One region of the Acidilutibacter cellobiosedens genome, then DNA from elsewhere that is predicted to be linked to it. Evidence: riboswitches for the same ligand, from Rfam matches in the RefSeq annotation. Region 1 holds a riboswitch; the other holds the start of a gene.
The links. Region 1 has a riboswitch for thiamine pyrophosphate ahead of thiT (energy-coupled thiamine transporter ThiT). Riboswitches for the same ligand answer to the same signal wherever they lie in the genome.
Positions count from the first base shown of each region.

Region 2: another riboswitch for thiamine pyrophosphate. It lies ahead of thiC (phosphomethylpyrimidine synthase ThiC); the one in region 1 lies ahead of thiT (energy-coupled thiamine transporter ThiT).

Region 1 is NZ_CP035282.1:1,707,743-1,723,879, forward strand. It holds gene rlmN (23S rRNA (adenine(2503)-C(2))-methyltransferase RlmN) at 1-502, shown strand, start outside; gene EQM13_RS08165 (Stp1/IreP family PP2C-type Ser/Thr phosphatase) at 515-1,267, shown strand; gene pknB (Stk1 family PASTA domain-containing Ser/Thr kinase) at 1,264-3,195, shown strand; gene rsgA (ribosome small subunit-dependent GTPase A) at 3,232-4,116, shown strand; gene rpe (ribulose-phosphate 3-epimerase) at 4,118-4,765, shown strand; TPP riboswitch at 4,816-4,918, shown strand; gene thiT (energy-coupled thiamine transporter ThiT) at 4,980-5,528, shown strand; gene EQM13_RS08190 (thiamine diphosphokinase) at 5,544-6,179, shown strand; gene EQM13_RS08195 (hypothetical protein) at 6,270-6,461, shown strand; gene rpmB (50S ribosomal protein L28) at 6,526-6,717, opposite strand; gene EQM13_RS08205 (Asp23/Gls24 family envelope stress response protein) at 6,937-7,293, shown strand; gene EQM13_RS08210 (DAK2 domain-containing protein) at 7,312-8,982, shown strand; gene recG (ATP-dependent DNA helicase RecG) at 9,034-11,094, shown strand; gene rsmD (16S rRNA (guanine(966)-N(2))-methyltransferase RsmD) at 11,152-11,721, shown strand; gene coaD (pantetheine-phosphate adenylyltransferase) at 11,721-12,200, shown strand; gene EQM13_RS08230 (Hsp70 family protein) at 12,209-12,655, shown strand; gene ylbJ (sporulation integral membrane protein YlbJ) at 12,648-13,874, opposite strand; gene EQM13_RS08240 (patatin-like phospholipase family protein) at 13,951-14,733, shown strand; gene EQM13_RS08245 (nucleotidyltransferase) at 14,723-15,976, opposite strand.
Region 2 is NZ_CP035282.1:891,001-907,137, reverse strand. It holds gene EQM13_RS04320 (amino acid permease) at 1-1,191, opposite strand, end outside; gene EQM13_RS04315 (sigma-54 interaction domain-containing protein) at 1,527-2,891, shown strand; gene EQM13_RS04310 (hypothetical protein) at 2,975-3,277, opposite strand; gene EQM13_RS18685 (helix-turn-helix domain-containing protein) at 3,619-4,236, opposite strand; gene EQM13_RS18160 (hypothetical protein) at 4,664-4,816, opposite strand; gene EQM13_RS04300 (hypothetical protein) at 5,173-5,436, shown strand; tRNA gene EQM13_RS04295 (tRNA-Arg) at 5,489-5,561, shown strand; gene dcd (dCTP deaminase) at 5,684-6,223, shown strand; gene EQM13_RS04285 (exosporium glycoprotein BclB-related protein) at 6,463-7,410, opposite strand; gene EQM13_RS04280 (P-II family nitrogen regulator) at 7,672-8,367, opposite strand; gene EQM13_RS04275 (DUF1538 domain-containing protein) at 8,372-9,892, opposite strand; gene EQM13_RS04270 (MarR family winged helix-turn-helix transcriptional regulator) at 9,942-10,391, opposite strand; gene EQM13_RS04265 (hypothetical protein) at 10,550-11,008, opposite strand; gene EQM13_RS04260 (thiamine phosphate synthase) at 11,335-12,048, opposite strand; gene EQM13_RS04255 (thiamine-binding protein) at 12,038-12,349, opposite strand; gene thiM (hydroxyethylthiazole kinase) at 12,353-13,189, opposite strand; gene thiC (phosphomethylpyrimidine synthase ThiC) at 13,239-14,540, opposite strand; TPP riboswitch at 14,621-14,736, opposite strand; TPP riboswitch at 14,791-14,905, opposite strand; tRNA gene EQM13_RS04240 (tRNA-Leu) at 14,917-15,000, opposite strand; tRNA gene EQM13_RS04235 (tRNA-Lys) at 15,011-15,083, opposite strand; tRNA gene EQM13_RS04230 (tRNA-His) at 15,106-15,182, opposite strand; tRNA gene EQM13_RS04225 (tRNA-Arg) at 15,196-15,272, opposite strand; tRNA gene EQM13_RS04220 (tRNA-Gly) at 15,285-15,358, opposite strand; gene EQM13_RS04215 (metallophosphoesterase) at 15,470-15,943, opposite strand; gene rdgB (RdgB/HAM1 family non-canonical purine NTP pyrophosphatase) at 15,980-16,137, opposite strand, start outside.

The sequences.
Region 1 (16,137 bases):
GAATTTTAGTTTTAGAAATGTAACCATATCTACCTGCGGCATTGTACATAAAATTTATCAGCTTGCTGATGAAGAGATACCGGTTACTTTATCCGTGTCTCTCCATTTTCCTTTTAATGAATTGAGAAGTAAGATAATGCCTATTAATAATAAATACCATATAGAAGAAATTATTAAGGCATGTAAATATTATGTAAATAGGACTAATAGAAGAGTTACTTTTGAATATACTTTAATAGAAGGCCTCAATGATGGGAGAGAGTGTTTGGATGAATTAAAAAGAATACTCAATGGTCTTTTATGCCATGTAAATATTATACCGCTAAATCCTATTAAAGAATTTAAGTATAAAAAGCCTGAAATGGATGCAGTAAAGATATTTGTGAAAGAACTAAATAAAAATGGTATACCGGCAACTGTTAGAAGACAAATGGGAGCTGATATAGATGCTGCCTGTGGACAGCTTAGAAGAAGTTATATGAATGAAAAAGGCTTATTATAGCGAGGTGATTTTATGGAAGTAGGAGTATATACCCATAAAGGTAGAATAAGGGAAAATAATCAGGATTCCTACTATTTATCTACGGATAATGAAATTCCATTGTATGTAGTTGCTGATGGAATGGGTGGCCATAAGGCAGGGGAAGTTGCCAGTGCTATGGCGGTTGAGATAGTTGAAGACGTTTTTTTGAAAAGCCAAGATCTGCTTAAAAAAAAGGATGCGAATATACCTGGGCTAATAAAGAAGACGATTGAAGAAGCAAATAAGGAAATATTTCATAAGTCATTGAGCAGTGAAGAATGTAATGGCATGGGGACTACAATAACTTTGGCATATTTTGCATCTGAGAGGCTCTACATTGGTCATATTGGAGATAGTAGAGCGTACATTATAAGAAATAAAGAGATTAGACAGCTGACGGAAGATCATTCTTTAGTAGCGGAAATGGTTAAAAACGGCAGTATAAGTAAGGAAGAGGCCCAGACTCATCCTCAAAAGAACATAATTACGCGGGCATTGGGTACAAGTGAAAATATTCAGATTGACATAATTATAGAAGAATTGATTGATAAAGACATAATACTTCTTTGCACCGATGGACTTACAAATATGATTACTGAGAAGGAAATTATTGAAATTCTTCTTGCTGATGATAATTTACAAAAGTGCTGTGAAAAATTAGTAGGAGAAGCCAATATTAGAGGTGGATACGATAATATTACGGCAATAGCCGTTAGGGCTAAGAGAAACGAGGTGATGAAATGATTGGAAAGTTGTTAGGCGGAAGATACGAAATTATTGAAAAAATCGGCGGCGGTGGTATGGCACTTGTATATAAAGCAAGATGTAGATTGCTTGACAGATATGTAGCAATAAAGGTTTTGAGAGAAGAATTCACTTCAGATGAAGAATTTATTAGAAAATTCAGGAGAGAATCTCAGGCAGCGGCAAAACTATCCCATCCCAATATAGTAAGTATTTATGATGTAGGTGTAGAAGGGGATATTTATTATATCGTCATGGAATATATAAAGGGCAAGACTTTAAAGGAAGTCATCAGAGAAAAAGGAAAACTTTCCTTCGAGGAGACGGTTGACTATTCGATTCAGATAGCAGAAGCTTTAGCCCATGCTCATGCCAATCATATTGTTCACAGAGATATAAAGCCTCATAATATAATGATTACAGAGGACGGAAGGGTTAAGGTAACGGATTTTGGAATAGCACGGGCTGCGACATCTTCTACCGTTACAAATACTAATAATGTTTTAGGCTCAGTTCATTACTTTTCTCCGGAACAGGCAAAAGGCGGATATACGGATGAAAAGTCCGATATCTATTCCCTGGGAATAGTGATGTATGAAATGATTACGGGAAGGGTTCCTTTTGAAGGGGAAAGCCCGATTTCCGTTGCATTAAAACATGTTCAGGAGGAAATAGTACCACCTTCTCATATAGACCCCACCATTAACAAAAATCTTGAAAAGATTATAATGAAATGTGTCAGAAAAGACCAAGTGGAAAGATATAAAAGTGCAAATGAACTTCTGGTTGATTTGAAAAGAATTAAAAATAACTGGGATGATGACATGGTTGGAGAAGATGATGTTTCATTAGACTCACCTACCAGAATTATACCTGTTGTGAAGGAGGAGAGTCCTAAAAACATGAAGAAGAAGAAAAAAAAGAGAAACGGAAACAATAGGGTTGTATTTTTTGCAATACTTGCTGCATTTCTTCTTGTTAGTGCCATGGCTTTCGGATTTTGGCAATTTAAAGATAAGTTTCTCTCTACGACCGTGAAAGTCCCGGATGTAAGGGGACTTCAGGAAGATAAGGCTAAGGAAATGATTGAGGCAGAAGGGCTGAAATTTTCGGTTAAGAGCAGGATATTCAATTCGGAATTTGAGGAAGGAGATGTCATTTCTCAAAGTGAGAATCCTGGAGATACTGTCAAGAAAGGATATCCTATAGAGGTTGTGGTTAGCAAGGGAAGTAAACTCGTAAAAGTACCTAATTTTAAGGATGAGGATATAAGCAATGTAGATTCCCTGTTGTCTGAGAACGGTCTTAAAGATGGCGGAGCAGAGTATGAATTTGACGAAGAAATACCGGAAAATATAATTATAAGTCAGGACCCGGAAGCATATTCGGAGGTACCGGAAGGTACAAAGGTACATTTTGTCGTAAGCAAGGGGCCGAAAGTTAAAAACGTGATTATGCCGAAACTTGTAGGAAAGACCCTTGAAGAGGCATTACAGATTATAAAGGAAAAGGGCTTAACTAAGGGAGAAGTTGTACCTCAGCCCAGTGATGAAGTAGAAGAAGGCAAGGTTATATGGCAAAGCTACGAGCAGGGAAATGAAATTGAAGAAGGTACCGCAGTTGATTTATATGTAAGCAGCGGAAAAGGCGGAGGATCAGGAGACAATAACGGAGATAATGATGATAAAGACAATCCTGATGATAATAAAGAAATTTCCAGTGATTTGAATATAACAATACCTCAAGATAAGAGTCAAACCGAAGTTAAAGTTCTTAAAATAGACGGAGGAGCAAGTACTGTTTACTATGATAGGATTCACTATCCTTCCGACGGAACCATTGTTATACCTATAAAGGGAACTAAAAATACTAAGTTTGAAGTATACTTTGATAATACTTTGCAGGCAACCAAAACTTTGGTTGATTGATAATTTGTTTTTAATTTTTCATAAGGGAGGGCTATAATGCTGGAGGGTACAATAGTAAAGGGGATAGGCGGCATTTATTATGTAAACACAAAAATAGGAATGTATGAATGCAAAGCAAGAGGGATTTTTAGGAAAAAGAATATTACGCCCCTTGTAGGAGATAATGTGTTAATCGATGAAAATCCCTCGGCTCATACAGGGTATATGCTAGAAATCAGAGAAAGAAAAACGAAATTTGAAAGGCCTCCAGTAGCTAATATTACCCAAACTGTAATAGTTATGAGTATCAAAAATCCTGATATTAACTTGTGGCTTTTGGACAGATTTTTGATATTAGCCAAATATGAAAAAATAAAAGAGATAATATGTATAACTAAAAATGATTTATGCGTTAACAAGGAAGAAATTAATTTGATAAAGAAAATTTACAATTCCGCCGGATATGAAGTATTGGGACTCAGCAAATTTTTTGATGAAGGAATGGATAGATTAAGAGAGATTTTAAAGGACAACATAACAGTATTTTCTGGGCCTTCCGGAGTAGGAAAATCTTCACTGCTGAATAAAATACAGCCGGATTTGAGTTTGCAGACGGGAGAAATTAGTCATAAGACTAAAAGAGGAAAACATACTACAAGACATGTGGAATTACTGGAACTTAAAGGCGGAGGCTATGTAGTAGATACTCCGGGTTTCAGTACTTTGAACATTGAATTTATTAAAAATGAATCAGAGGTTCAGCAGTACTTTAATGAGATAGCGGAGAATAGCGGCAATTGTAAGTTTTCCGACTGCCTTCACTATAAAGAGGTTGACTGTGAGGTAAGGAGGAAAGTTGAAGATGGAGTCATAAGCAGGGAAAGATATGAAAATTATTTGAGATTTCTTCAAGAGATAAAAAGTAACAAAAGGAGATATTAAAATGATAAAGATCGCACCATCAATATTATCTGCTGATTTCAGCAATTTAAAAGATGAATTGAAGAAAGTGGAAGAGGGAGGAGCGGATTTTATTCATCTGGACATTATGGATGGAAATTTTGTTCCGAATATTACTTTCGGACCTCCTGTGATTAAAAGAATAAGAAATGTAACAAAATTACCTTTTGATGCTCACCTTATGATAGAAAATCCCGAAAGGTATATAGATGATTTTGTAGATGCAGGGGCAGACATTATTACCGTTCATGAAGAATCTACCCGCCATCTTCACAGGACAATTCAGAGCATTAAGAATAGGGGAATAAGGGCAGGAGTAGCGTTAAATCCCTCAACGCCTTTAAATAATATTGAATATATCATGGAATATATCGACATGGTATTAATAATGACCGTGAATCCGGGATTCGGGGGCCAGTCCTTTATTTCGTCAATGAAGAGGAAAATTTCAGATCTTAAGGATATTATTGATAAGAGAAAATTAAACATCGAAATACAGGTAGACGGAGGAATAAAGTTAGATAATGCAAGAGAAATAGCCAATCTGGGAGCAGAAATATTGGTAGTAGGTTCCGGAATATTTGCGGCAGAGGACCCAACAGAGGAGACAAAGAAATTTAAAAATATATAGTGAAATTTTATATGATTCATGTTATAATAAGGGTGCAAAATAAAATATAGTTTTAACACTAGGGGAGTCGCAATGACTGAGAGGGAAGTTAATCTTCCGACCCTTGAACCTGAAATGGATAATACCAGCGGAGGGAAGTGTAATTGTTTATGATTAAAAACCCATTGCCTTTTCAGGTAATGGGTTTAATTTTTTATTAGGAGGGATTTATAATATGTCGGATTCAAAGAAATGGAGTACTAAAATGATTGCTGAAGGCGGAATAATGATTGCATTGGCTACTCTTTTAAGTTATGTAAAGGTGTATGAAGCTCCTCAGGGAGGCTCCATAACTGCCGGAAGTATGATACCTATCATGATATTTGCAATAAGGTGGGGAGTAGGACCGGGAATAATAGTTGGAGGAATATATGGTGTGCTTCAGTGTATACTTAATCCTCAAGTCTATCATATTGCTCAGTTTTTCTTGGATTATCCTTTGGCTTTTGCTTGTTTGGGTTTTGTAGGAATTTTTAATTTTAAGAGAGAAAAATATACGACAAAGGATTACATTATACTTATAATAGGTATATTATTATCTGTAGGAGGAAGATTTATATGCCATCTTCTTTCCGGAGTAATATTCTTTGCCGAATATGCAGGAGGGCAAAATCCTTGGATATACTCTGCAGGATACCAGATGAGTTATCTTCTTCCAGAGTTTATTATATCGTCCGTAGTAATGTCTATACTGCTGAAACCTTTGAGTAAACTTAGAAAATAAGATTGAGGGGATTTTATGAAGGGGCTTATTATATCAAACGGAGAAATTAAGAATGACAAATTATTAAGAGATGTGGCAAGAGATTCGGATTATATAATTTGTGCCGACGGCGGAGCTGACTATATAGCCGATACATCTATCAAGCCAGACTTCTTGATAGGAGACTTTGATTCTATAGATAAGGATACGTTTAGAAAGATGGAAAGGGATAAGGTGACAATTAAAAAGTTTCCCATAAAAAAGGATTATACGGATACAGAATTAGCCATCAACATTCTTATTGAAAAAGGTGCCGAAGAGATAATTTTTATGGGAGCAACGGGCTCAAGATTAGATCACAGTCTTGCCAATATTCATCTTCTCTATAAATTATATAAAATGAATATTAAAGGAACTATTGTTGATGAAAACAACAAGATATTTATCGGATATGGAGATATTGTTATTGAAAAAGAGGAAAATACCTATGTTTCAATAATCCCCATGTGGGAAAGGGGAAGCATAGTTACATTAAAAGGTTTCCAATATGAAACAGATAGAAAAAAGTTCGAATTTTCTTCATCCTATGGAATAAGCAACAGAATAGTCAAAGACAGAGGAGAAATTAAAATCGAGTCGGGAGAATGTATAATTGTTATATCCAAGGACTGATCTTCTTTATATGGAAAATACAATTTTGTAACTATAATATATATATCTGAATAATATGTAGTAAAGTTTGTGGCAAGAGGTGGTGGTTTTATGAGAGGGGGGAAACCTTGGCATATTAGACCTCCGCATAGATGTAGACGCGGTCCCTTCAGAATAATAGGACTGATTTTGATGATATTGGGAGGAATATTAATTATTAAGGTAATACCGATTAATTTTTGGCTTCTTATATTTGCTTTTGTTATATTCATAACAGGTCTTCTACTATATAAATGCGGATAGACACAAGGGGACGGTTCTTCCGTGCTGTTTAAACAGCACGGAAGAACCGTCCCCTTGTGTTAAATTATAATGCTCTTGTTACATTTCCGGATCTTAAACATCTTGTACAAACGTAAATCCTTTTTGGGGATCCATCAACAATGGCTTTAACTTTTTTTATGTTAGGAGACCAGGTTCTGCTGCTTTTTCTATTTGAAAAGCTAACCTTCTTCCCGAATGTTTTTTCTTTTCCGCATATTTCACAACGTTTTGACACAAGAAACACCTCCTCAAATCTATGCTGAATTTCATTATTTTTCATATGCTTTATTATTACAGCATATAATTATTCAATAACAACATAATCTATTTTAACATAATGGATATTAAAAATGCAATACGTAGAATTAAATTTAAAAGATAAACAGCAATAGTTGAACTATTTGATATAATAAGGTAAAATGTAATCATATAAATATTTAGGAGGAGGTAGAATATGCCAGCGAAATTTAATGACGAATACGGATATATTTCCATAGATGATGATGTGATAGCAACAGTTGCAGGATTATCCGCAATGGAATGTTACGGAATAGTAGGTATGGCAACCAAGAGTGCTACGGAAGGCTTCTTTGAGTTATTAAAATGGGAAAATCTATCTAAAGGAGTGAAAGTTCACACAAATGAAACACATATAGTTGTTGATTTATTTGTCATACTTCAATATGGAATAAGAATGACGGTAGTTGCCGAAAATATAATTGAAAAAGTTAAATATAATGTTGAAAATCAAACAGGACTGAAGATAGAAAAAATAAATGTGTTTATTCAGGGTGTTAGGGTACAAAAGTAGTAAAGGAGGTACTTGATATTGAATAAGGAATATATAGACGGCCAGGATCTCAAAAAGTTATTCATAGGAGCAGCAAACTATTTAGATCAACATAAAGACGAAGTAAATTCTTTAAATGTTTTCCCGGTACCTGATGGAGACACAGGCACAAATATGTCCTTAACATTGAAATCGGCTGTAAAACAAATATTGAATCTTGAGGAATTAAGCGTAGATAAAGTAGCAGCAGCAGCAAGTAACGGATCCTTAATGGGAGCAAGAGGAAATTCAGGAGTTATACTTTCTCAGCTTTTTAGAGGCCTGTCTAATGGATTGAAAGGGAAGAAAGTGGCTTATATAAAGGATTTTGCGGAAAGCTTCAATATGGCTCAGGAGACCGCATATAAGGCCGTCATGAAGCCAACGGAGGGTACTGTTTTAACGGTAGCAAGAGAATGTGCCGACAAAGCAGCACAGCTAAGTAAAGATGAAAAATATATATCCGAATTTTTGTATAAAATAATAGAATACGGTAATGAAGTACTTAATAAAACTCCTGATATGCTTCCTGTACTTAAACAAGCAGGAGTAGTTGATGCAGGAGGAAAGGGGTTACTAGTAATACTTCAAGGTGCATATAATACTTTGAATACTGACGAGGAAATTGAATTTCATGAGACCAGTACAGGTGCAAAGACTCAGAGTCAGAATATGAATTTCCATAAGGATATTGATACCAATGATATAAAATTCGGGTACTGTACTGAATTTTTAGTAAATAATACGGATAAAAATCCCCAAGTCTTCAGAGAGGAATTAGCTCCCCTTGGAGACTCTCTTCTTGTGGTAGGGGGAGATAATTTTATAAAAGTTCATATTCATACAAATAATCCCGGTATAGTTTTGGAAAAGGCAGTAGAGATTGGAGAATTAAATGATATTAAAATCGATAATATGAGACGTCAACATCGAAGGCTTGTTGTTACCGAGGAAGAAGAAAAGAAAGCAGAAGAGAACGAAAAAGAAGAAGAAAATTTGGAAAATGATGAAATCAGAAAGTACGGAATCATAACTGTATCAATGGGGGATGGAATATCCGAAGTTTTTAAGGGATTGCATGCGGATTATATTATACCTGGTGGACAAACAATGAATCCCAGTACGGAAGATATATTGAATGCTGTTAATAAAATAAAGGCAGAAAATATTATTATATTCCCGAATAATAGCAATATAATTCTTGCAGCGGAACAGGCTAAAGAATTAAGTGACAAAAATATATATGTGTTTCCTACGAAGACTATCCCTCAGGGAATTTCTGCCCTGATATCCTTTAATGAAGAATTAAGTGTTGAAGAAAATATTGAGAATATGAAGGAAGCAATTGGGGAAGTAAAGACAGGGCAAATAACATATGCCGTGAGGGATACGGAGATGAATGGAACAAAGATTAAAAAAGGAGATATCATAGGAATCTCAAATGGAGATATAAAAGCTACAGGTCAAGATGTTCAGGAGGTATCTGAGAGGCTTTTAAACGATATGGTTGATAAAGATACGAGTATTGTAACTATATTCTATGGAAATGACACAGAAAAAGAGCAAGCTGATGAGTTGGCTGGAAAAATAGAAAAAGAACATAATGACTGTGATATAGAAGTTATATATGGAGGGCAGCCTTTATATTATTATATTTTTTCGATAGAGTAATTTCTTCTTCCCCTATTTTTATAGGGGAAAATCTGTTTAAGAGGTGAAAAAATGGATAGATTATCAGCGTCTGTCCAATATGTAAAAGGTGTTGGACCCAAAAGAGCAAGCAGACTTAAAAAGTTGGGGATAGTAACGATAGAGGATTTATTGTATTACTTTCCGAGAACATATGAGGATAGAACCAAATATTCCAAAATTAGGGATTGTGCGGATGGAGAAAAAGTCAGTTTAAATGTTGTAATTGCAGGTTCTCCTTCTATATTGAGGCCGAGAAGAAAATTGTCTATCCTTAAAGTACCTGTAAAGGACAGTACAGGTGCTGCATATTTGGTTTGGTTTAATCAGGATTACTTGGCTGATAATTTCTCTGAGGGAGAAGAAATATCGGTAAATGGAAAAATTAAAAGAAATAATTTCGAAACTCAGATAATATCTCCTGTTTATGAAAAAAGGAACAAGGGAAATAAAGTCGGAAGTATAGTTCCTATATATTCCGTGACTGATAAATTAAGCGTAAACGAAATGAATATAATGATTGCAAATGCATTGAAAGAATACATAGATGAAATAGAAGAAATTTTTCCTGATGACTTATTAAAATCCTTTAATCTGATTTCTATAAAGGATGCAATTAAAAATATTCATTTTCCCCAAAATAGAGAAACTTTTATGGCCGCAAGAAGGAGACTGGTATTTGAAGAATTATTTATCCTTCAACTGTGCCTCTTTATAATAAAGAAGAAATTCGGCCTTAAGGATGACGGCATATCCTTTGATAAAGATGTGAATATCAATGAATTTACAGAGAACCTGCCTTTTAAACTTACGAAGGCCCAGGAGAAGGTATTTGAAGAAATCCAAAGGGATATGGAAAGCAAGAGGCAGATGAACAGACTTATACAGGGAGACGTAGGTTCGGGGAAAACTGTTGTTGCTTTGATGGCAATATATAAAGCTGTTAAATCGGGATATCAGGCAACTATGATGGCGCCAACGGAAATATTGGCAAATCAGCATTATGAAAGTGTATGTAAGTTTTTTGACGGCATGGGAATCAAATGTGAGCTTTTAACGGGAAGTTTGAGTGTAAAGGCCAAAAAGAGAATATTGGATGAGTTGCAGTCCGATGACATAGATGTTCTTATAGGAACTCATGCTGTTATTCAGGACAATGTTAAATTTAATAAATTGGGGCTTGTAATAACGGATGAACAGCACAGGTTTGGGGTTAAGCAAAGAAAACTTCTTTCGGAAAAGGGATTGAATCCGGATACTATAGTAATGACAGCAACTCCTATACCAAGAACTTTAGCTTTAATTTTGTACGGGGACTTAGACATATCCATAATAGATGAACTTCCCCCTGGGAGAAAAAAAGTTGAGACTTATGCGGTAGGTGTAAGCTATATAAAAAGGGTGAATGAATTTATAAAAAAACAGGTAAGGGGAGGAAGGCAAGCTTATATAGTATGTCCTTTGATTGAAGAATCGGAAGAGTTGAATTTAAAGTCAGTTGAGGAATTATATGAGAAGTTCAAAAATGAAACATTTAAAGAATTTAGTGTAGGCCTTTTACATGGGAGAATGAAATCGAGCGAAAAAGATGAAATAATGGAAAATTTTAAGAGTCATAATATAGATATTTTAGTTTCTACAACTGTAATAGAAGTGGGAGTAAATATTCCTAACGCAAATATAATGGTTATATATAATGCGGAACGCTTTGGACTGAGCCAGCTTCACCAATTAAGGGGAAGGGTCGGGAGAGGGGAATACCAATCCTATTGTATACTTATAAATGAAAGCGGCAGCAAGATATCAAGAGAAAGAATGAAAATTCTTCAAAGTACCACAAACGGTTTTATAATATCGGAAAAAGATCTGGAGTTAAGAGGTCCCGGAGAATTTTTGGGACTCAAGCAGCACGGACTTCCCGATTTAAAGATTGCGAATCTATTTACCGATATGGATATTTTAAGGGAAGTTCAAAAAAGGGTTATGGAAATATTGACGAAAGATCCTGAATTAAAAGACGAAAAATATAAGAAGATAAAAGAAAGAATGAAAAAAATGTTTAAAGGAAAAATTGATGAAATCATTTTCAATTAATGGTATTTATGCTAAAATAAAAAAGGTATTTAAAGGAATAAGTGAGGAGTGTTTTCCTTGAGAATTATATCGGGAAGCAGAAAAGGACTTAGGCTTAAAACCCCAAAGAACCAAAACATAAGACCGACTCAAGATAGGATAAAAGAATCCCTTTTTAATATATTAGGGGTTATTGATGAAAATTCGATAGTATTGGATTTATATGCAGGTACCGGAAATATAGGGATTGAATTTTTGAGCAGAGGGGCAATGAAATGTTATTTTATTGATAATTCTTATGAAGGAATAAATTTAATAAGGGAGAATATAAATATTTCAAACTTTAATGAGAAAAGCTACATATATAAGAAGGATGTCCTGAAAAGTTTGGACTTTTTTAGTAAAAACGGTATTGTTTTTGATTATATTTTTATGGATCCACCTTATAGGCAAAACTTACCGGGCAAAACCTTAGAAATTATTTCAAAAAAGAATGTTTTAAAAGATAATGGAATAGTAGTAGTTGAACATGAAAAAAAATTATCCCTTGGAAATAGAATTTTAAATTTAATAAAGACTGACGAAAGAGATTACGGAGATAAAATAATATCATTTTACAGCCTTATAACAGAAGGAGAGATAGAGTAATGAAAGTAATATATCCTGGAAGTTTTGATCCTGTAACAAACGGACATTTAGATATAATAGAACGATGTTCGAAAAAATTTGAAAGAGTAACAGTGGCGGTACTTAATAACAATGCCAAGAACACCCTTTTTACGGTTGAAGAAAGGAAGGACATGCTAAAAGAGGTAGTACGTAAGTACAATAATGTTGAGGTTGATAGTTTTTCAGGGCTTCTCATTGATTATGCAAAAGAGAAGGGAATATTTACTGTTGTCAGAGGATTAAGAGTGATTTCTGATTTTGAATATGAGATGCAGATGTCCCTTATTAATAAAAAATTGTGCAAGGATATAGAGACTATAATGATGGTTTCGGATAGCAGATATTCATTTTTGAGTTCAAGCGTAGTCAAGGAGATTGCAGAATTTGGAGGAGATATTTCCTGTTTGGTTCCTAAAAATGTGGAAAAGGAATTAGTGAAAAAAATAAAAAGGAGGTAAATTTTCTGATGGAGGTTCTAAATTTAATTGATGAAATGGAAGATATAATAGAAAACAGTTCTCAAATACCTTTTTCCGGAAAGAGCATATTGGATAAGGAAGAGCTATTGGAAATTATTAAAGAAATAAGGCTTAAACTTCCCGATGAAATAAAACAAGCTAATTGGATTAAAGAGGAGAAAAAGAGGATTCTTGCGGAAGCTCAAAAAGAAGCCAATACATTAATGGACGAAGCAAAAATCCATCTTGAAGAATTAGTCGAGAGGGATGAAATAACTAAGGCTGCCAAGGAAAGAGCAGAGGAAATTTTATCCAAAGCCCAGTCAAATGCAAAGGATATAAGAATAGGCGCAATGGAATATGCCGATAATCTGTTAAGAGAAACTCAGCAGAATTTAAAGGATCTCATTATGGTTCTTGAGCAAAACAGAAAAGAATTAAGCGGACCTAAATAGTATTTTTGTGGCAGCCTATAATTGCTGATATTATTGAAAAAATAGTTAAGGATATAATTACAATCAATTCCAACTGTATGGAGGAAAATAAAATCTTTGTCCAATTTGCCGGAGAAAATACTTCCCAAGGGTAATTTTCCACTGAGAACGATGTTATTGCCATATCCTTATATTTTAAATTATATATTATATAGCAAAAGAGGCCGGAAAATATTCCGTGAAGAAATTTTGCAAAGATATACAATTTTTGATTGATATCGGTAGAGGATATAAAATTTAAAGCTTGACTATGTATAGACAGTCCGCTCCATCCGATTAAGAAACTTATAGATGTTAATTTTTGAATTAGCGGTATTCCGTTTGATTCGGCTATGGTTTTACAACCTACTGTTATTTCGATAATTCCTGAAGCTATTCCCCTTAATAAATTTGTACTTATATTAAACGGAATGATTTCATGGAATATTTTTAGAATTAAATAAAATAATTTGGACTCATATAGTATTTCTGTCAAAACAGAATAAAATATAACAAATCCTCCAATTAAGAGAATTGAATTTATGCTTTCCTTTGTGCTGTTTGAAAGAATAGTACCAAGGTTTTTTGAATTTTTATTTTTAAACAGCAGAAAGTTTTTAGCCGAAATGAATACATTATGTTTTTGGTCCTTATATTTAAAAGAAATATTATGTTTATAGAATCTGAATATTAGTCCTACGGTTATAGCACCTAAATAGTGAGAAGCAACTATCAAAGGGCCGACTTGGGGGCTGTTTAGCATTCCTATGGAAACGGCCCCTATCATAAATAATGGGCCTGAAGTGCTGGAAAAGGAGATTAGTCTTTGAGATTCGATTTTTGATATAATTTGTTTCTTTCTCATATTGGAAACAATTTTAGTCCCGACGGGATAACCGGAAGTGATACTCATTGTAAAGGGGAAAGCCCCTTTTCCTGAAACATTAAATAAAGGTTTCATTATAGGTCCGAGTATGTCTCCCATAAAATCCACAAATCCTAAGGAGACTAATATTTCAGAAATAATAAAAAAAGGAAATAGGGAAGGGATCAATACGTTGAACCACAAATTAAGTCCTTTCACAGCGCCATTGATTGAAGTTTTCGGAAATAATATTAAATTGTATAATATCCATAATATAAATATAATGAATATGGTATTTGATAAAGATATTTTCTCGCTATTTTTTGTTGCTTTCATTTTGTTCCCTCCGATTTTATATAATTATATTGAATAATTGTGGGATATATGATTTTATTTTAAAGGGAGTGATACTATGAGTAAACCAAAAATAGGTCTTGCTTTAGGTTCCGGATCTGCCAGAGGATTAGCCCATATAGGAGTGTTAAGGGCGTTGGAAGAAAATAATATAAATATAGATTTTTTTTCGGGAAGCAGTGCCGGTGCATTGATAGGAGGACTGTACTGTACGGGTATATCTCCTAAGATGCTGAAGGGTCTTGCGATCCAGGTTGATAAGAAAACATGGTTGGATTTTACCGTCCCAAACAAGGGGATAGTGAAGGGGGACAGAATAGAAGAAATACTGAAAATAATAACGGGAAGCAGAAATATTGAAGATTTGGATAAAAAAATATCGATAGTTTCTACAAATTTAAATAATGCAGAGGAAGTTGTGTTTACTTCAGGCCCACTGTATAAAGCTATAAGGGCAAGTATATCAATCCCGGGGGTTTTTGAACCTGTAAAATTCCATAATGAGGTATTGGTAGACGGGGGAGTTGTGGACAGATTGCCCGTTTCCGTATTAAAGGATATGGGTGCCGATATTATAATAGCCTCAGATGTGGGATTTGGTAGTTATCAGAGTAGGATATTTCGCATTTTTGATATAATTCAGCAGTCCATAGATATAATGTCGAAAAGAATATACGAAGAGGATAAAAGGCTTGCTGATATAATTATTCAGATTCCCCTCTCCCATATAGATTCTTTCAGCTTTGAACGAGTAGAGGAATGTGAGGAAATAGGATATAATACAACAATTAAAGCGATATCACAAATAAAAGAAAAGATAAATGAAGTTTCTAATCTTTAATATAAGGAGATGTGAAATAGTCCATATTTCCCCTATAGGATTCCGGAGGTTTCTGGATACCCATATAATAAATGTCCGTAGCTTTTTTTTCCAATAAAATCATTTTTTCCAATAGGGGATCGCTGATCTTTTTATAGTTTGAAAACTTGTTTATTATCTTTATATCCGATTTATTCTTAATTTCCTTTAATATTTTAAGGCCCTTTTTATTGGCGCCGAGAATTCTTATATATTTAGGATAGCTTTTATTAAACAAAGAAAATTCATCTTTATTCATATTGAGCAGTAAATGGATAAGTATTCTTTGAATTCTTGTTTTAGTATATCTTTTTGTGGAAACGCAATTAACGAGAGAACTTAATGAATTACATTTGTATGAATACTTCAATATGCGATTTTCCAGACCGTTTTCCATATCCATCAAATTATTAAGTTTGTCCTTAGAAGCAGTCCTTAAAAGATATAATATTATTTCAGAATAATTTTCCAAGCTGTTAAAAGAATATTTATTTTCATCATATTTTAAAAGCTCTTCATAAGCGGAAGGCGGCACTAAATTTTTTATCTTGACTAAATCATTTTTTAATATCTGCCTTCTTAAAGCTCCGGAAGAAGAAAACTTCCCTGACAATTCCTCTTCCCTATAATCATTTCCTACTCTTTTAATTGTAAAGGGTTTTATATTGCTTTTAATTCTATGTAGTGCTTTCAGGTATTCTATAGCCAATATATTATTAGGAGAACGAATGATATCTTCTAAGGGGAAGTCAGAATGATATTTATCGGCATCCATATAATCTTCCAGTGATTTCATCCGAGACTGAGCATAGGAATACCCGTCTTTTAAATATTTTTTCAGATATTTTTTAAAAGGTTCCGGTTCTTCACTTAGTATATGGGAAATCATTTTTAAATACTTCATATCCCCAAGCTCGCTTCCAAAGGATATATAATCGACTATATTCAGGCTGTCTAATAATTTTACTCCTCCATAAGCAAATATTTCTGCACTTTGGACAGAATAAAAAACAGGAAGCTCAATAATCAAATCCACTCCCGAATCTATGGCCATCTTTGCTCTTGCCCATTTATCCACGATAGCCGGCTCTCCCCGTTGAAGAAAAGAACTGCTCATTACCGCAACGGAAAAATCACATTGGGTCTTTTCTTTTGAAAAATTTAAATGATAGCTGTGACCGTAGTGAAAAGGATTGTATTCGGTTATAAGTCCGAGAACCTTCATCTTATCTTATCCTCCATAATTATAAAGACTGTATATTGATATTATAACATAATTAAGTCATAAAATGATTTTACTGTTAAATGAATATTTTTGATTGATTTTTATAAGAATTTGTAATAATATGATTAATAGTGGTAATCAACTTATTTGGGAGGTATAAA
Region 2 (16,137 bases), 820 kb from region 1:
GAAATTAAATTTATCTGATTTATTTGCCAAAAGCACTATTTCTCCTACAGCACTAAAAGCATAAGCAGGAAGAAAGGCCAAAGTTCCTATCAGAACCATAAAATTGTATGCCATCTGAAGACTTCCTACAAAGTTTAACAACAACAATATATTAGCAGCTATTGCGCTAATTACTAATGCGTTGATCGGCGTATGAGTTTTAGGGCTTATCTTCCCAAATACTTCAGGAAATAAATTATCTTCTCCGGCAGACAACGCTACCCTTGCCGTTATCAAAATCCATCCTGACGTAGCTCCGAGAGTTGCTATTATTGCTCCTACTGCCACAAAACCGCCTCCCCAGGAAGAACCTGTTGCCTTATTTATAACATCAGCAAGAGGAGCCGTCGATTTTGCAAGATATCCTTGAGAAACCGCACCCATAGCAAAGAAATTAATTCCCATATATATTATTGAAGTTCCTATAATACCTAAAATAGTTGCTTTCTTAACATTTTTCTTCGGATTTTTAATATCTCCTGCTGCAACACTAACAGAATCAAGACCTAAAAATGCCCATAATGTAATTCCCACAGCAACAGAAACTGTATTGGTCCCGCGAAGAGCTTCACTTGATACCGTAGATAGATTGGATGGTTCAAAATGCATTGCTGCAATTATTATAAATATAAGCAGAGGAACGATCTTACAGACCGTAGTTATTACTGCTACAATTCCTACTTCCTTTGAACCTTTTATATTAATGCCGGTAAAAAGCCATAAAGTTAAAGTAGATGCCAAAAATGCCAATAATCTGCTTTGATTTAATATGGGTATAAAAAATGACAAATAACTTAAAAATCCCGTTATTACGGCTGCATCACAAATCCATGCTCCAATCCAATAAGTCCACACAGTTAAAAATGCCGCAAAATCTCCAAATGCATCTCTTGTATAAACAACAGGCCCTCCGTTAACAGGATATTTCTCCCCTAACCTTGCAAAAACCAGTGCTACCAGTATTGAACCGACGGCAGTTATAACCCAAGCTATCATAGTTGATTTAGGGTTAGATGCCGATGCTAATGTCTGAGGTGTCATATATATGCCTGAACCTATCATATTCCCCACAATTATTGAAACGGCTCCTGCAATCCCTATTTCTTTTTTTAATTCCACTTTCTCTTTTTTATTTATACCATTATCGCCCATATGTTTTCCTCCCATATCTTAATTTTAATTCATCAAAATAATTACAGTTTTTAAACTATTATAATAACGGTTTCATAACTTAATTGAGATCTCTTCATTATTTATTAGCAATTATAATGCCAAATATGGTTTTGGGTATTTCAGCAATATATCCTTTATTAATAACAACAATATGTACAATTATCTGACATAATTTTTGACCATAACAATAGTTTCCGCATTCCATTACAAAATTAACGGGAAAAATGCTTAAAATTAGTTGACTATTTAATTTTTAATGTTATTATATATAATAATACAATATGTATAATAATTGGTCACTTGGGAGTGAAAAAATGTACGAAAAATTTTTAGATGATATGAAAAATTCACTAAAAAATACAGACCTAATAATTGTAACCGATGAATCAGGTAAAATAATGTATTACAATAATTTTAACGACATATATAATGAATCGGGAAATCAAGATAATATCGGAAAATCAATATTTGAATTATATCCTTGGCTAACTAAAGAAAATAGTACCATATTTAAAGTCATAGATTCTGGTGAACCTCTGATAAACCAGTTTCAGTTTATTAAAATAGATGACAAAGTCACAGTTTCATCAATAAATTCAGCATTTCCTCTTATAAACGGCAAGGGAATAATCGGGGCAATAGAAATATCCACAAATATTTCCCCGGAAAAAGATTCTCCCAAAAAGAAAAAAATGTATTTAAATTACAGCGCAAAATACAATTTTGACAATTTTATTACTGGTAATAGTCAAATGAAAGCTGCTATTGAAAATATGAAAAAAATTTCGAAAAACGATTCTACTATTCTCATCTACGGAGAAACAGGAACTGGAAAGGAAATAATAGCTCACTCTATTCATAACTGCAGTAACAGAGCATCGAAACCTTTTGTAACTCAAAATTGTGCCGCAATACCGTCTACCCTTATAGAAAGTATACTATTCGGGTCAGTCAAAGGAAGTTTTACCGGTTCTGAAAACAGAGCAGGTTTATTTGAAATCGCCAATGGAGGTACAATATATTTGGATGAAATAAATTCAATGCCCCAAAGTATGCAATCAAAATTATTAAGAACAATTGAAAATAGGGCTATAAGAAGAGTAGGAGATAACAAAGAAATAAATATAGATGTAAGAATTATATCGTCCACTAATGAAAAACTATCTAAATTAGTAAAGTCTAATAAGTTTCGTCAGGACCTGTTCTACAGAATAAGCGTAGTAAGCATGGAAATATTTCCTTTAAGAGAAAGAAAAGAGGACATAGAATTGCTTTGTCAACACTTCATCAAACACTTTAATCATATATTCAATAAAAATGTTAAGGATTTGGAATCAGATGTAAAATTTCTCTTTATGGAATATGATTGGCCGGGAAATGTAAGGGAACTGAAAAATTGTCTGGAAAGTGCATTCAATTTAGTCGAAGGAGAATATATAAAGGCATCACATATTCCTGAATATATTTTATATTCAAATACAAATAAAAATAACCTAATCAGTTCAGACAACAAACCCCTTTCTCAGTTGGTAGATGAATATGAAAAAAATATTCTTATCAAAACAATCAAGATGAAAAAATATAATATAGTTCAAACAGCTAAAGCATTAGGTATTCCCAGACAAACCTTATATTATAAATTAAAAAAATACAATATACTGGATAAAATAAGGGCTTAGCCAGATACAACTACAAAACAGCATAGCCATTTTGGCTATGCTGTTACCTAATAATTCAATATTCCTTTGTTCACTTTCTTTTATTATCCTTTGCTCATCTTTACCTTTTCTGCTTTTGGGTCTGATACAATTTCATAGGTTCCCGCACTTGCTACCGAAATAAGAATGGCATTTATTACTGTTAATACTATACCTCCCAATCCAGAACCGGATCTGGCAAATACAAAGGTAAGTATAAGAGAAATTATAAAATTATATAATCTTACGTATGAATCATCAAATTTTTTCTTTACTATACTCTTTGTAAACTGGACAATAATTGTTACTGCTGCTACTAACCCAACAAATGTTGCTAAAGTCTCTGCTGTCAAAAAGTCATTATACACATTTTTCCCCCCTTTTTTGAGTAAAACTGCTTATATAAACAATATGTAAATTTTTACTATTTCTTATATGATACAAATACCTTCATACTAATTTACATATTGTTCTTTCCAAAAACATTTTAAAAAACATTATTTAATTTTTTTATAAGTATAATCTATTTATATTCTCCTCTGGGTTGTTTTATTATTTAAATAATGAACCTTCCTGCCCTATTTTATACTCTATATTAGAGTACAACAAAAAAGCCAGAACTCTCAACACCCTTTATGTGCTGATATTCTGACTCTATCCTGTCTCATTTGCTCGATCTAAATACCAGATAGAAGACTTTTTGTTATACTCATTTTCTCCTATTAATTTTTATCTGAGTAAACACCACTGTTAAACTAATTGTAAAATAAACTAACCAAAAAATCGGAAACGCAATCAAAGGATTTGATAGTAGTGGGTATGGAGCTGTTGAACCTGTAAATAAAATATTATAAACAAATGACAATGGAATAAATATTATAATCCAGATATTTATCATCCAAAAATTACGCTTTGCGTTCATCTTAGTATTCTGGGCAGATCCATATAAGCCTATTCCAAATACCATACATCCAAGTGCCATAAAAACAAGTCCAATAACAACAGCCATCGGCACTTGTTCCTCATACCAAACTGCGCTAGCCACAAGCAGTCCAATAAAATTCAAAACCGTTCCAACAATCACAAATACATTTGCATTTACTGCCTTTTTATCAGTCTGTTTTTCAGTCTCTATTCCCTTAAGAATATAATCCGTTGTGACATCAAAGAATTCACTCATAATTATCACTTTATCAATATCCGGAATGCTTTGTTCACTTTCCCACTTTGATACTGCCTGACGAGAAACTCCGACTTTTTCAGCAAGTTCTTCTTGTGAAAGACCTTTTGTTTTTCGCAAATATTGTATTCTGTCTGCTATATTCATAACTGACACTCCCTCCTTTATAGTAATGTCATTTTAACAAAAGTACTGGTTGCCATTCCACCAATTGCCCTTTCTTTTTTGTCAACCAACAGTTGCACCACCGTAAAATATCAATAATTCGAACTGTTTTTAGCATTTTATCATAAAGACAAAGATGTTGGTTAAATAAAATCAACTTCTTTAGATAAAACCCAAAACATTGTACAAACGACTTAAACCAATGGGATTCAAACCATTCGTACAATGTTTTAGAATGTGTCAATTGCTCGGTTTAGATGTAGGTTCCTCAACAGTCCGTCACAGAGTCATTTCTTCTTCCAGCATACCATGAAGGCGGAACGCTTCCATAATTTCTTTCTCATTTGAATAGCCTTTTGGTGCCTTTGGCCTGCTGTCAGTTTTATTGAATTTTATATAACCATATCTGCTACCTATGTCTCGGAATCTCTTCAGCAATATATATGGATGCATGATCGGATTCTGCTGCGTTTCGGAAGCACTCTGAAATTTCATCTTCGCCTTTTAACAATTTTAATACTCTGTTCAGATCACGGGCTATGTTGAACTCTGATATCTTCATACCAATTGCCCCCTTCCCGATATGCCTGCAATTTGATCTATTTATCTGTTTTATATTATATCATTTTCCTGTTGCTGACAAAGGAAAAGTCCGAAGATTTAGTATACAAATCTTCGAATTTTACAATTTATCAAAAGTATTTTAATAATTCATATTTTGTGATAAAATTGTTATAATAAAACTAATAAATTTTTACATTTTAACTCTAAAAAATTTTGTATATTTTATTCATTTCTTTATGTAATTTATAGCTAACTATGTTAATTTTACAAAAATAAATAAAAAAAATAATTGCTTAAGATAATATATTTCATAGATGTTTTGTTTTAAGCAAAATGAAAGGAGTGGTTATAAATATGAAAAAAACTATTATGGGAATTCAACTGGGAGATAGAGAAGAAGAGGCATTAGAGGTACAGAGATTGTTGACTGAGTATGGCTGCTACATAAAGACCAGAATAGGAGTTCATGATGTAGAATCAAAAAGTGAAACTTGTAGTCCTATAGGTATCATAATTTTGGACTTAATATTAGGAAAAGATGAAAAAATAAAGGAATTAAAAGAAAAACTCGATAAAATAAATGGAGTAGTAGTAAAAATAATGGAATTTAATTTGTAGTTCTAAATTGACGAGTCATGCAAAAAATATTATAATGAAATTAGAAATATTTGCGCCCTTAGCTCAGTGGATAGAGTCACTGACTTCGAATCAGTTGGTCGGGGGTTCGAATCCCTCAGGGCGCACTATAAAGATATAGCTTCCTGTCAACAGGAAGCTATATCTTTATTCATAATTGAAAATGTGATATAGTGATCAAAAAATCATAATATCAGTAGGCCCTATACCTGAAAGGAGTATTGAAATAATGATAATATCCGATTTCACCTTAAAAAAACAACTCGCATCAGGCGAACTTTACATTTCTCCGATTGAGGAACGACAAATTCAACCTGCAAGCATTTATATACGATTAGGAAACACATTTGGAATAGTAGAAGACAACTGTGACGGCATCCTCCAGTTAGAAAAAGAAATACAGTATAAGATAATTCAGACCGAAAAATATTTACTTCTCCCCGGACAGTTTGTTTTAGCAACAACCATGGAATATATTCGTCTGCCTAATAATATGACTGCATTTGTTGAAGGGAGAAGCTCTATCGGAAGATTGGGATTGTTTATTCAAAATGCCGGATGGGTTGACCCCGGTTTTGAAGGAGAAATAACCTTAGAGCTTTTTAATGCCAATAAGTGTGCAATTGAGTTGAAATACGGACGCCGTATTGGACAATTGGTCTTCGCACAATTAGACAAGGATGCTCTTAATCCGTACAGAGGCAAATATCAGGGACAGCGTGGGGTAACAGGGTCAAGAATATATTTAGATACCGAAATATCCAGATAACCCCACTTACAGCAAAAAAATTATTTAAAAGAAAGATCGTGAACCACATTATATGGATTAAAATTGTTGTCCATACCATTCGTTACTTAAATTGTAGTGAAACAGCTTAAAAAACAACAAAAGATGAATTGGTAATGTCAGAAATCGTCTTCTATTATAAACTATTTTATAGTTAATAAAATAAAACTTGCCATTACTTGAATAAGGCAAGTTTTATTTACTTGTTTTAGTAATTTTGTTTATAGTATTCCTATCCCTCCGCTTGCATACCCTAACACTAAATTTTCAAGTATTTCTCCTTCTGCAGTCATAAAGAATACTAAAATTAATCGAGTCTCTGCAGTTACAGGGATCATCAGTCCATCAACTATGCCGCTGCTGATATCTCCAACAGAAACATTTGGCCCTAAAGAAGGAGATAAGATCACCTCAGTTCCTGCAACAGCATTAAAAACATTATTTGGAACAATAGAAGTATAAACCTGTGCATGAATGGTAATCGTCGAACCAGGAATATCTAATCCCAGCGCTGAACTATAAAAAGCAGCGACAGATGTAATGAATCCATCCCGAGGTATAGAAAATGCATAATTTACTTCCTGCCCTATGGCACCACTTAGATCAATTGTAGGACTCAAAGGACCAAAACCATTTCCAAATGACCCGAATCCTAAAAAAGTAGGTACTCCTGCAAGCCCTCCGGCTATGCTTTCCAATGAAATAGGAAATCCTGAAGCAAAAGGAATAATGGCGCCTCCACTATCATTTCCCGTTGGACCTATCGGTCCCGTTGCTCCTGTTGGACCTGTCGCTCCAATTGGACCCGTTGCTCCTGTTGCCCCAATTGGACCCGTTGCTCCTGTCGCTCCCGTTGTTCCAGTTGCCCCCGTCGCTCCCGTTGCTCCTGTTGCTCCCGTCGCTCCTGTTGCCCCTGTTGATCCTGTTGCTCCTGTTGCCCCTGTTGATCCTGTTGCTCCTACTGGCCCCGTTGCTCCTGTTGCTCCCACTGGTCCCGTTGCTCCTGTTGCTCCTGTACTACCAGCTCCAGGTCCCGTTGGCCCAGTCGGGCCTGTTGGGCCGGTCGCTCCTGTTGGACCTTTACAGCAGCATTTCTTATAGTATTGCCAATGACAATAATTACTTTTGGGAATTTTTACCTTTATAAAATCATCACAGTTAGTTGACATAACTGTTCAATCCTCCTTATTAATTATCAAATGCGTATATCTATTATAATATATTCGTTCTTAAAGATTTTGTTAAAACTCGTCATAATAAATAACGCAATAACAAAAAGCCGCAACTCACAGATAGTAAATTGCGGCTTTTTTTCTTTCACAAAAGTTTTATATCATCAACAAATAGAAGGAGCATCTATATCACATTTCTTATCAACATACAAAAGGGGATATTAAAACTTACTATTACATGGGATTTCAGTTTATTCATTACTCAAGGCCATTAATTCCTATTATATTGTCTACAGGCAAAGAAAGCACAATTCCTCCAGCTTCTGTTCTCATACCGGCAACTTGATTAATCGTTTCCATAATAGTATGCTTATCTTTTTGACTGCAAAGAATAGCTAAAATATTTTTCTCAGATTGTATAGAAATTCCTAAAAACTTTTCTGCTTCCTCATATCCTATCCCTCTCGCATCAAGCATAGTCCCTCCAGTTACTCCGACAGATTTAGCGGCAGTCATAACTACATCGCTGTATCCGCGATTAACGACAATTATAACAAGCGCATATTTTACATTACATTCCATTTTTCTCACTTCACTTTCTATTTTTATACGTTCTTCCCGCATTAACAATTTCGAAATCAAGCTACCAATTCCTGATATCGGCATCGTAAAAGATATGCCTTTACCGGGACTTTTCAATTGCATCTCTTCTAAAAGAGTTGAAAGCAACAATGGTATTTTAGAATCCGGTACCATGCTTATGACAACATCTTTTTCAGTCTCACCTATTCCCAAATAATCCAACATCTCCGAATCCGCTGTACCACATCCAAAGCAAATAAAATGAAAATGAAGCTGTTCTCTATTACAAATTTCAGTAATCTTTTGTCCATTACCACGATCAACAATTGTCACGACAAGTTTAACAATCCCCTTACTTACATCTCTATTCATATTTTTACTCCTCCTCATAGTCTATTATGCTATCCTCAGTATCTAATATAGCGACACTTTTTGTCTCATCATATGATTCCATTTTAATTTTATATATAAGGCCCATAACCTGAATAGTAATGAGAGGAGTCATAGCAACCATGGCTACAATACCAAAAGCATCTGTCATAATGTTACCTCCAAGGCTTTTACATACTCCTATGGCAAAAGGAAGTAAAAAAGTAGCAGTCATAGGCCCGCTGGCAACGCCTCCACTATCAAAGGCAATTCCCGTAAATATTTTTGGTACCCAAAAAGTCAATATTATGGCAATGAAATAACCAGGAACCAAAAACCAGAAAATGGATATACCGCTCAATACCCTAATCATAGCAAAAGCTAAGGAAATAGACGTTCCTATAGATAGACTTCGTTGCATTAGCTTTTGGGAAATCGTTCCCTGTGAAACCATCTCAACTTGTTTATTAAGAACATGTACAGCCGGTTCTGCCGATACAATAAAATATCCTATTATCATTCCTAAAGGAATCAGCAGCAATTTATATGCAGATGCAGCAATCTCCGAACCTATGTAATGACCTGCAGGCAAGAATCCTACATTTACTCCGGTCAAAAATAAAACCAGACCAACAAGGGTATAAATCAGTCCTACTCCAATTTTTATCAACTGACGTTTCTTATATCTTCTGGAAATTAATTGAAAAACAGCAAAGAACAAAATGATAGGAAAAAGGGCAATTGAGACTTCTCTGAAGTATATAGGAATACCAATCAAGAACTGCCGTGCTACATCTTGCATTGTAAAAACATCAGGAATTACAGCAGATGTATAATCGGTAGTGGTTGGATTATAACATATACCTAAGATAAGGACAGCTAAAATTGGTCCGATGCTACAAAGAGCAACCATGCCGAAACTATCGTCCTGTGAATCTCTATAACTTCGTATTGAAGCCATTCCCACTCCAAATGTCATAATAAAAGGAACGGTAATCGGGCCCGTAGTAACTCCACCGCTATCAAAAGCCATAGCAATAAAATCTTTAGGCACAAATATCGATAGAATAAAAACAAGAGAATAAAAAAAGATAAGCATATATGAGAAACTAATTTTATAAAATGTGCGTAATACCGCAATCGCTAAAAAGATTCCCACGCCAAAGGCTATTGTAAAGATCAGTACATTATCAGGAATGGAAGGAACCTGGTGAGCTAAAACCTGTAAATCAGGTTCGGCAACAGTAATTAAAAAACCCAGAATAAAGCTAACTATTGTCATAAGAAAAATTTTTTGAGATTTACCCAGTTCAATTCCAAGGCCATCACCCATTGGAATCATAGCCATATCTGCACCCAATGAAAAAAATCCCATTCCAATAATAAGCAATACAGCACCGGATAAAAACAACAATGTGGTACCAACTGGCATAGGAATAATTGTAATACTTAAAAAAAGAACAATTATAGTTATAGGTAGCACAGATAACAATGCTTCTTTTACTTTTGCTTTCAGATTTCTTTTCATTTCTCGCCCCCTCAAATCTTTGATTTATATTTCATACTACATAAAAACATCATTTCACCTCAACAGTACCTAAAAGTTTAAAAAGTTCATTAAGCTCAGAAAAACCATTTAAAATCACTTGGAATTTTTCCTTTGGTATGGTTCGTAAAATAGGATCATATTTTTTTGCTCTTTCTCTTATATTTTTCAGTGCTTGTCTTCCATGCTCTGTCAAAGATAAAGAAACTATACGTTCATCTTCACTCTGCCGAACTCGATATATAAATCCTAATCTTTCAAGCTTTTTACATGTGGTAGAAACATTTCCCTGATTGATTTCAAAAATTTTTGATAAATTTCCTACAGTTATAATTTCATATTTTTGGACAGCAAAAAGGACATATGTCTGGATCACCGTTAGTCCTTCAGGTTGCACAATAGGATGCAGTACTTTCTCTGCTCCAACCTTAACAACGTGAAGAATATCCCATATTTCATCTTTAAACTCTTCTTCGAGCACAATAATCCTCCTCATTAAATTTATATGTTTTTTAAATCATATTTATATTAAATATTATATGATTTAAATATATTATTGTCAACATTAACCACAAAAATTTTTATTTTCCCTTTTGTTCGTAGTATCTTTCCACCGTAACATAAATATAATTGCCATTATTATCTGTACAGATTTAAATAATTAGAACATGTGATTGCAATATGTGCAATTTCAAAAATAATACATGGAAGTATGACAATGTAATTTTTCATCCAGAGTCCAACAAATAAAAAATACAAAGGCGGCATGGCGGCAAGCCCTATGATAAGAAGCCAAGGAGATACTACCCCCTGATAGTAAAAAATCCATGAGATATAATACCCTGCCAAAAATATAATCGCCAATCCAATATAAATGCCACTGTTTTTCTCACCCTTTTTATTTAATATCAAAATCAATAGAGCAACTGTCATGATTCCAAAAACCTGCTCTATAATATTAAATATTGGATACAGTGAAGAATTCTTCACAAGCACATTGTTAGCCGGCGGTATGAGCATCCATATAATGTTGGGGAACAATTGCAATACATACAATATAAGGCCTGTTAGTGAAAATCCAAATACATAATTTTTCATCTCTTTCATCTCCTCATTATATAAATAATCGAAATATGTTTATCGAACAAAAACTGCATAATAATCCTGTTTTTCCTATATTAGCATATCATAAATCTATAAAAAAATAAATCTCCGCTCTTTGCCCATTCAAAATGACAGAAACACAAAGCAGCCTCCTCCGGTGATATGTATTTTGCAATTAGTTTTTTATCTATATATAGGAAGGACCATCATACGTCAACGAAACCGATCCTCAATAAAATCCCATATAAAATAAAAATTTGTAGACATAAAAAAACAAACCTACTTTTAATAACATAAAAATAGGTTTGTTTTTTTATATGTTATCTGCTCAATTTAAACCTTTCGGAATTCCAAGTCTCAACCAGCTTGGCAGCTTCTGACTTAGGGTTATCGGCTCCACACACCGCAGACACCACAAAGAAACCGTCGATTCCGGTTCCAGCAAGCTCAGGTATATCGGCAAGCTTGACACCTCCGCCCACTACAACCGGAATCGGGCTGAGTCTGGCAAGTTCCGCAATATCGTCAAAACTTCTGGTAATTACTTTCCCATCTAAATCAAGCCCACAGTCCGGTTTTGTTTTTGTTTCATGCAACGGTCCAGCACCAAAATAGTCGATTTGACTGACATCTGCAGTTTTAATATACTCAAATAATTCATGTGTTCTGGCTGATAGACCAACGATGGAATTGCCGCCTAAATATTCCCGGCAGACTTCCACCGGGATATCCGATTGTCCGACATGGATTCCATCCACTTTTATCCCCTGCTTTCTCGCTGCCAGTACAACGTCAAGGCGGTCGTCCACGAGCAGTGCAACTTTGTCCGATTTACCGGCTTGCGCAATTACATTAGAAGCCTGACGGGTTAATTCAATCAGTTCACGTGCCGAAGCAATCTTTGAACGAATTTGTACACAGGAGAACCCAACCTCTACTGCATCTTTAATAATTTCTGCAACGTCTCGACCTTTTGTGTTCTCCGGTCCCACTACCAGATATGCTGAAATGTCTAATTTTTCTCTAATGCTCATTTTTACCTCCCAAAATACCGTTTATTTTATCAACTTTTGTATTTATCATGTTTGTACAGCCTGGGCGTATATCGGCCTTCAGAACGACTTCTGTGCGGATACCTTTGCCTGCGAGTACAAATGTCGCATCTTTTATGACCTTCATCACTTCATCCCACTCACCTTCAATTTCCGTAAACATGGAAGTTGTGCGATTAGGTAAACCCGATTCACGAATCACTTTCACGACTTCGGCTACTTCCGGCGCGAGCTCATTACCTACACCGCATGGTGCAATGGCTACTGCAATCAGTACATTCATCGATTAAACCTCCTTAATTTCAAATGGGTTATTTGCAATATCAGCCGCAGTGGCTTTATATAATTCGTCGATGAACGCAATCTGAAAACTTCCTGGACCATCCGCTTTACTTTCAGCACGGCTCGCCGCCAAATTGTACGCCGCAGTGGCAGTAAGTGCTGCAATAAATGGTGAAGCAGATGTTGCATATACTGCGACGACGCCACCCAATGAACAACCTGACCCGGTAATTTTCTCCATAAAGTAAGATCCTCCATAGGAAAAGGCTGCAATGGAACCATCCGTTATCAAATCCGTTTTACCGGATACGGCCACAGCCCCGCCTGTCCACTTCGCCAGTGCAACAGCAGCAATCTCTGCGTCGGTTACCGAATCCGTAGAATCAACGCCGCGGACATTGGATTGAGCTGTACCGCCCTCTAATCCCCATAAACCGGCCAACGCAATAATTTCCGAAGCATTCCCTCTGATTACATTTGGTTTATACTCCTTAAACTGCCGTAACAGTTGAGTCCTAAGTAATCCGATTCCGATTGCGACCGGATCCAGAACCCATGGTTTTCCAGCATCATACAGGGCTTTGACTGTACATGGCAGAGTCTGCTCATAAATCGGCAAGAGAGTACCGACATTTATATAGGTGGCGCCGCCGGCTTCCGCCAAAAATTCTCCCTCATCAGGCAGGTAAACCATAGCGGCGGACCCTCCGACAGCGAGCTGAGCATTAGCCACAAAATTAATAGTTACTGAATTCGTGATGGATCCTGCCATAGGATTTGTCCGCTTTACGGTTTCAACTGCTTGAATCATTCGGTTTTTAATATCTTCCTTACTAATCATTTTTATATTCCTCCTTCCACTGGTATTCCCCAAATCAAGTCTAATGATATCATCTCAGCTTCGTATCCAGTCCGTCCAGTATTCGGTTCATGGTGCGTACTGCACACATTTTGCCGCACATGGAACAACTATGCCGGTCTTCCGGCGGAATGCTTTCGTAATATTCTTTCGCCTTCTCTCCGTCCAGAGAGAGTTTAAAAATATCCTCCCATTCCAGTTTCCGACGAGCTTCACTGATCTGGAAATCCGCCATCCGTGCATTCTTCACGCCCTTGGCAATATCCGCCGCATGTGCTGCAATTTTGGAAGCAATAATTCCCTCTTTAACATCACTGAGGTCTGGAAGGCGCAAATGTTCTGCTGGGGTCACGTAGCACAAAAAATCTGCACCGTTTGCCGCCGCGATGGCCCCGCCGATAGCCGACGTAATATGGTCATAGCCGGGCGCTATATCGGTGACAAGGGGCCCCAACACATAAAAAGGTGCGCCGTGGCAAATCCGTTTTTCAATCTTCATGTTGGCCGCAATTTCATCCATAGCCATGTGGCCCGGACCTTCAACCAAAACCTGCACATCCTGCTTCCAGGCACGTTCTGTCAAATTTCCTATTTCCGTGAGCTCGGCAATCTGAGAAGCATCCGTCGAATCCGCAATACTTCCAGGGCGGAGCGCGTCGCCAAGGCTAACGGTTACGTCGTGTTCCCGCAGGATATCGAGCAGTTCGTCATAATACTCATAAAAAGGGTTTTCATTCCCCGTCATCTTCATCCACGCAAAAATCAGAGAACCACCGCGTGAAACAATATTCATCTGCCGCCTTTCGCGCAGGAAAATTTCCATGACCCGACGGTTGATACCCGCATGAATGGTCATAAAATCCACCCCTTCCTCCGCATGGGAACGTATGACTCTCAGAAAATCCTGTGCTGTGATTTCCTTCAGATCTTTTTCGAGATACCCAATGGCATCGTAAATAGGGACGGTACCGATCATCGCCAGAGAAATTTCAATCAATTTTTTACGGAATTCCCGTGTCTTTCCATAATTACTCAAATCCATAATTGATTCCGCACCGAATTTCTCTGCCAGCCTTACCTTCTCCATTTCCGCATGATAATCTGCGCAATCACCTGATATACCGAGATTAACGTTGACTTTCGTCCGCAGACCTTCGCCGATCCCGTAAGGGTGTAGCGATTTATGGCGGATGTTCGCCGGAATCACAATCCGACCCGATGCTACAAGAGCTAAAAGTTCCTGCTCTGTAAAACCTTCATCTTTAGCAACTCGCGAAAGTTCCTTTGTGACAATACCTTTTCTGGCCGCTTCCATCTGTGTTTTATAATTCATTCTGAATAGACTCCTTTCTTTAGTCCGTCGTTGCGGTAGGAGTCATAAAAAAAGACGTTCACCGATTTCAGCAAACATCTTTCTTATCAAATTCCGCTTCCCTACGTCAGTATTAACTAACAGGTTCAAAGGGTCAGGTTTTAACCTTCTCAACTTAATACGGACTTCAGCCCGCTTAGTCCCCCCGCAACATATTCGGTTTTATATAATAAAAAAGTGCCTCCTTCTATAAGAAAAGCACCTTAATCATTTCATGTAACAATTTGCTTCCCTTCGCCAGTATTAACTGACAGGTTCAAAGGGTCAGGTTTTAACCTTCTCAACTCATGTGGACCGCAGCCCATATAGTTCCCCCGCAATATAATCTGCAATTGTTTGGTGCGGGAAAGAGGACTTGAACCCCCACGTCAATGACACTAGATCCTAAGTCTAGCGCGTCTGCCAATTCCGCCATTCCCGCATAAAAGTAGTGACCCATCGGAGACTCGAACTCCGGACACCCTGATTAAAAGTCAGGTGCTCTACCACCTGAGCTAATGAGTCATTTTTATTATTATAATTATCTTGGGGTGGGTAATGGGATTCGAACCCATGGCCTCCAGAGCCACAATCTGGCGCCCTAACCAGCTAGGCTATACCCACCACAACAAAAAAATGGTGCACCTAGGAGGATTCGAACCCCCGGCACACGGATTAGAAGTCCGTTGCTCTATCCACCTGAGCTATAGGTGCAAAATTAACATTTGGAGCGGGTGAAGGGAATCGAACCCTCGTAACTGGCTTGGGAAGCCAGTACTCTACCATTGAGCTACACCCGCAAGGACTCATAAATCCTTTCTCGCTGACACAATTCACTGTCACACTGTGACCCTTTCTGCTAACATTATATGATTATAACAGATAAAAATATCCTTGTCAATACGTCAAAATCAAATTTCTATAATATCTGCCTTTATTTTATCTCCGATTTCTACAATTGCAAAGGTCCTCTTATGCCTTCCTCTCGGCATTGAGGGACTTCCGGGATTTAGAAAAATCATGCCATCCTTCTTTTCAATAGATGGTATATGAGTATGACCATATAGTATCAAATCTGCATTTTCTTCTTTTCCTGCATAATATAAATTTAGAATACCCATTTTTACATTATATTTATGCCCATGGGTTAGAAATATTCTCTTATCTCCAATATTCAATATAGTCTCCTCATTTTTCTTCTCCGTATAAAAATCACAATTCCCTCTTATTTTTATAGTATTAATATTTAATCTCTTTTCAATTTCAATTCCATCTTCGATATAATCTCCTAAATGAATAATCATATCAGGTTTTTCTAAGTATTCGACCTTTTTAATAAATTCATTTATTCTTCCATGGGTATCACTCACTACAAATATTCTCACTGCTTATCACCTTCACATATGTTTCCTAATTTTCGTTTATATTTCATTCAAAAAAATTTTTAGCTCTTCTTTTAATTTTTTCAAAGCTCTACTCCTGTGGCTTATTTTATTTTTAATTTCTTCTCCTAATTCTGCAAAAGTCCTATCATATCCGTCTACTATAAACAGAGGATCATATCCAAATCCTTCTGTAC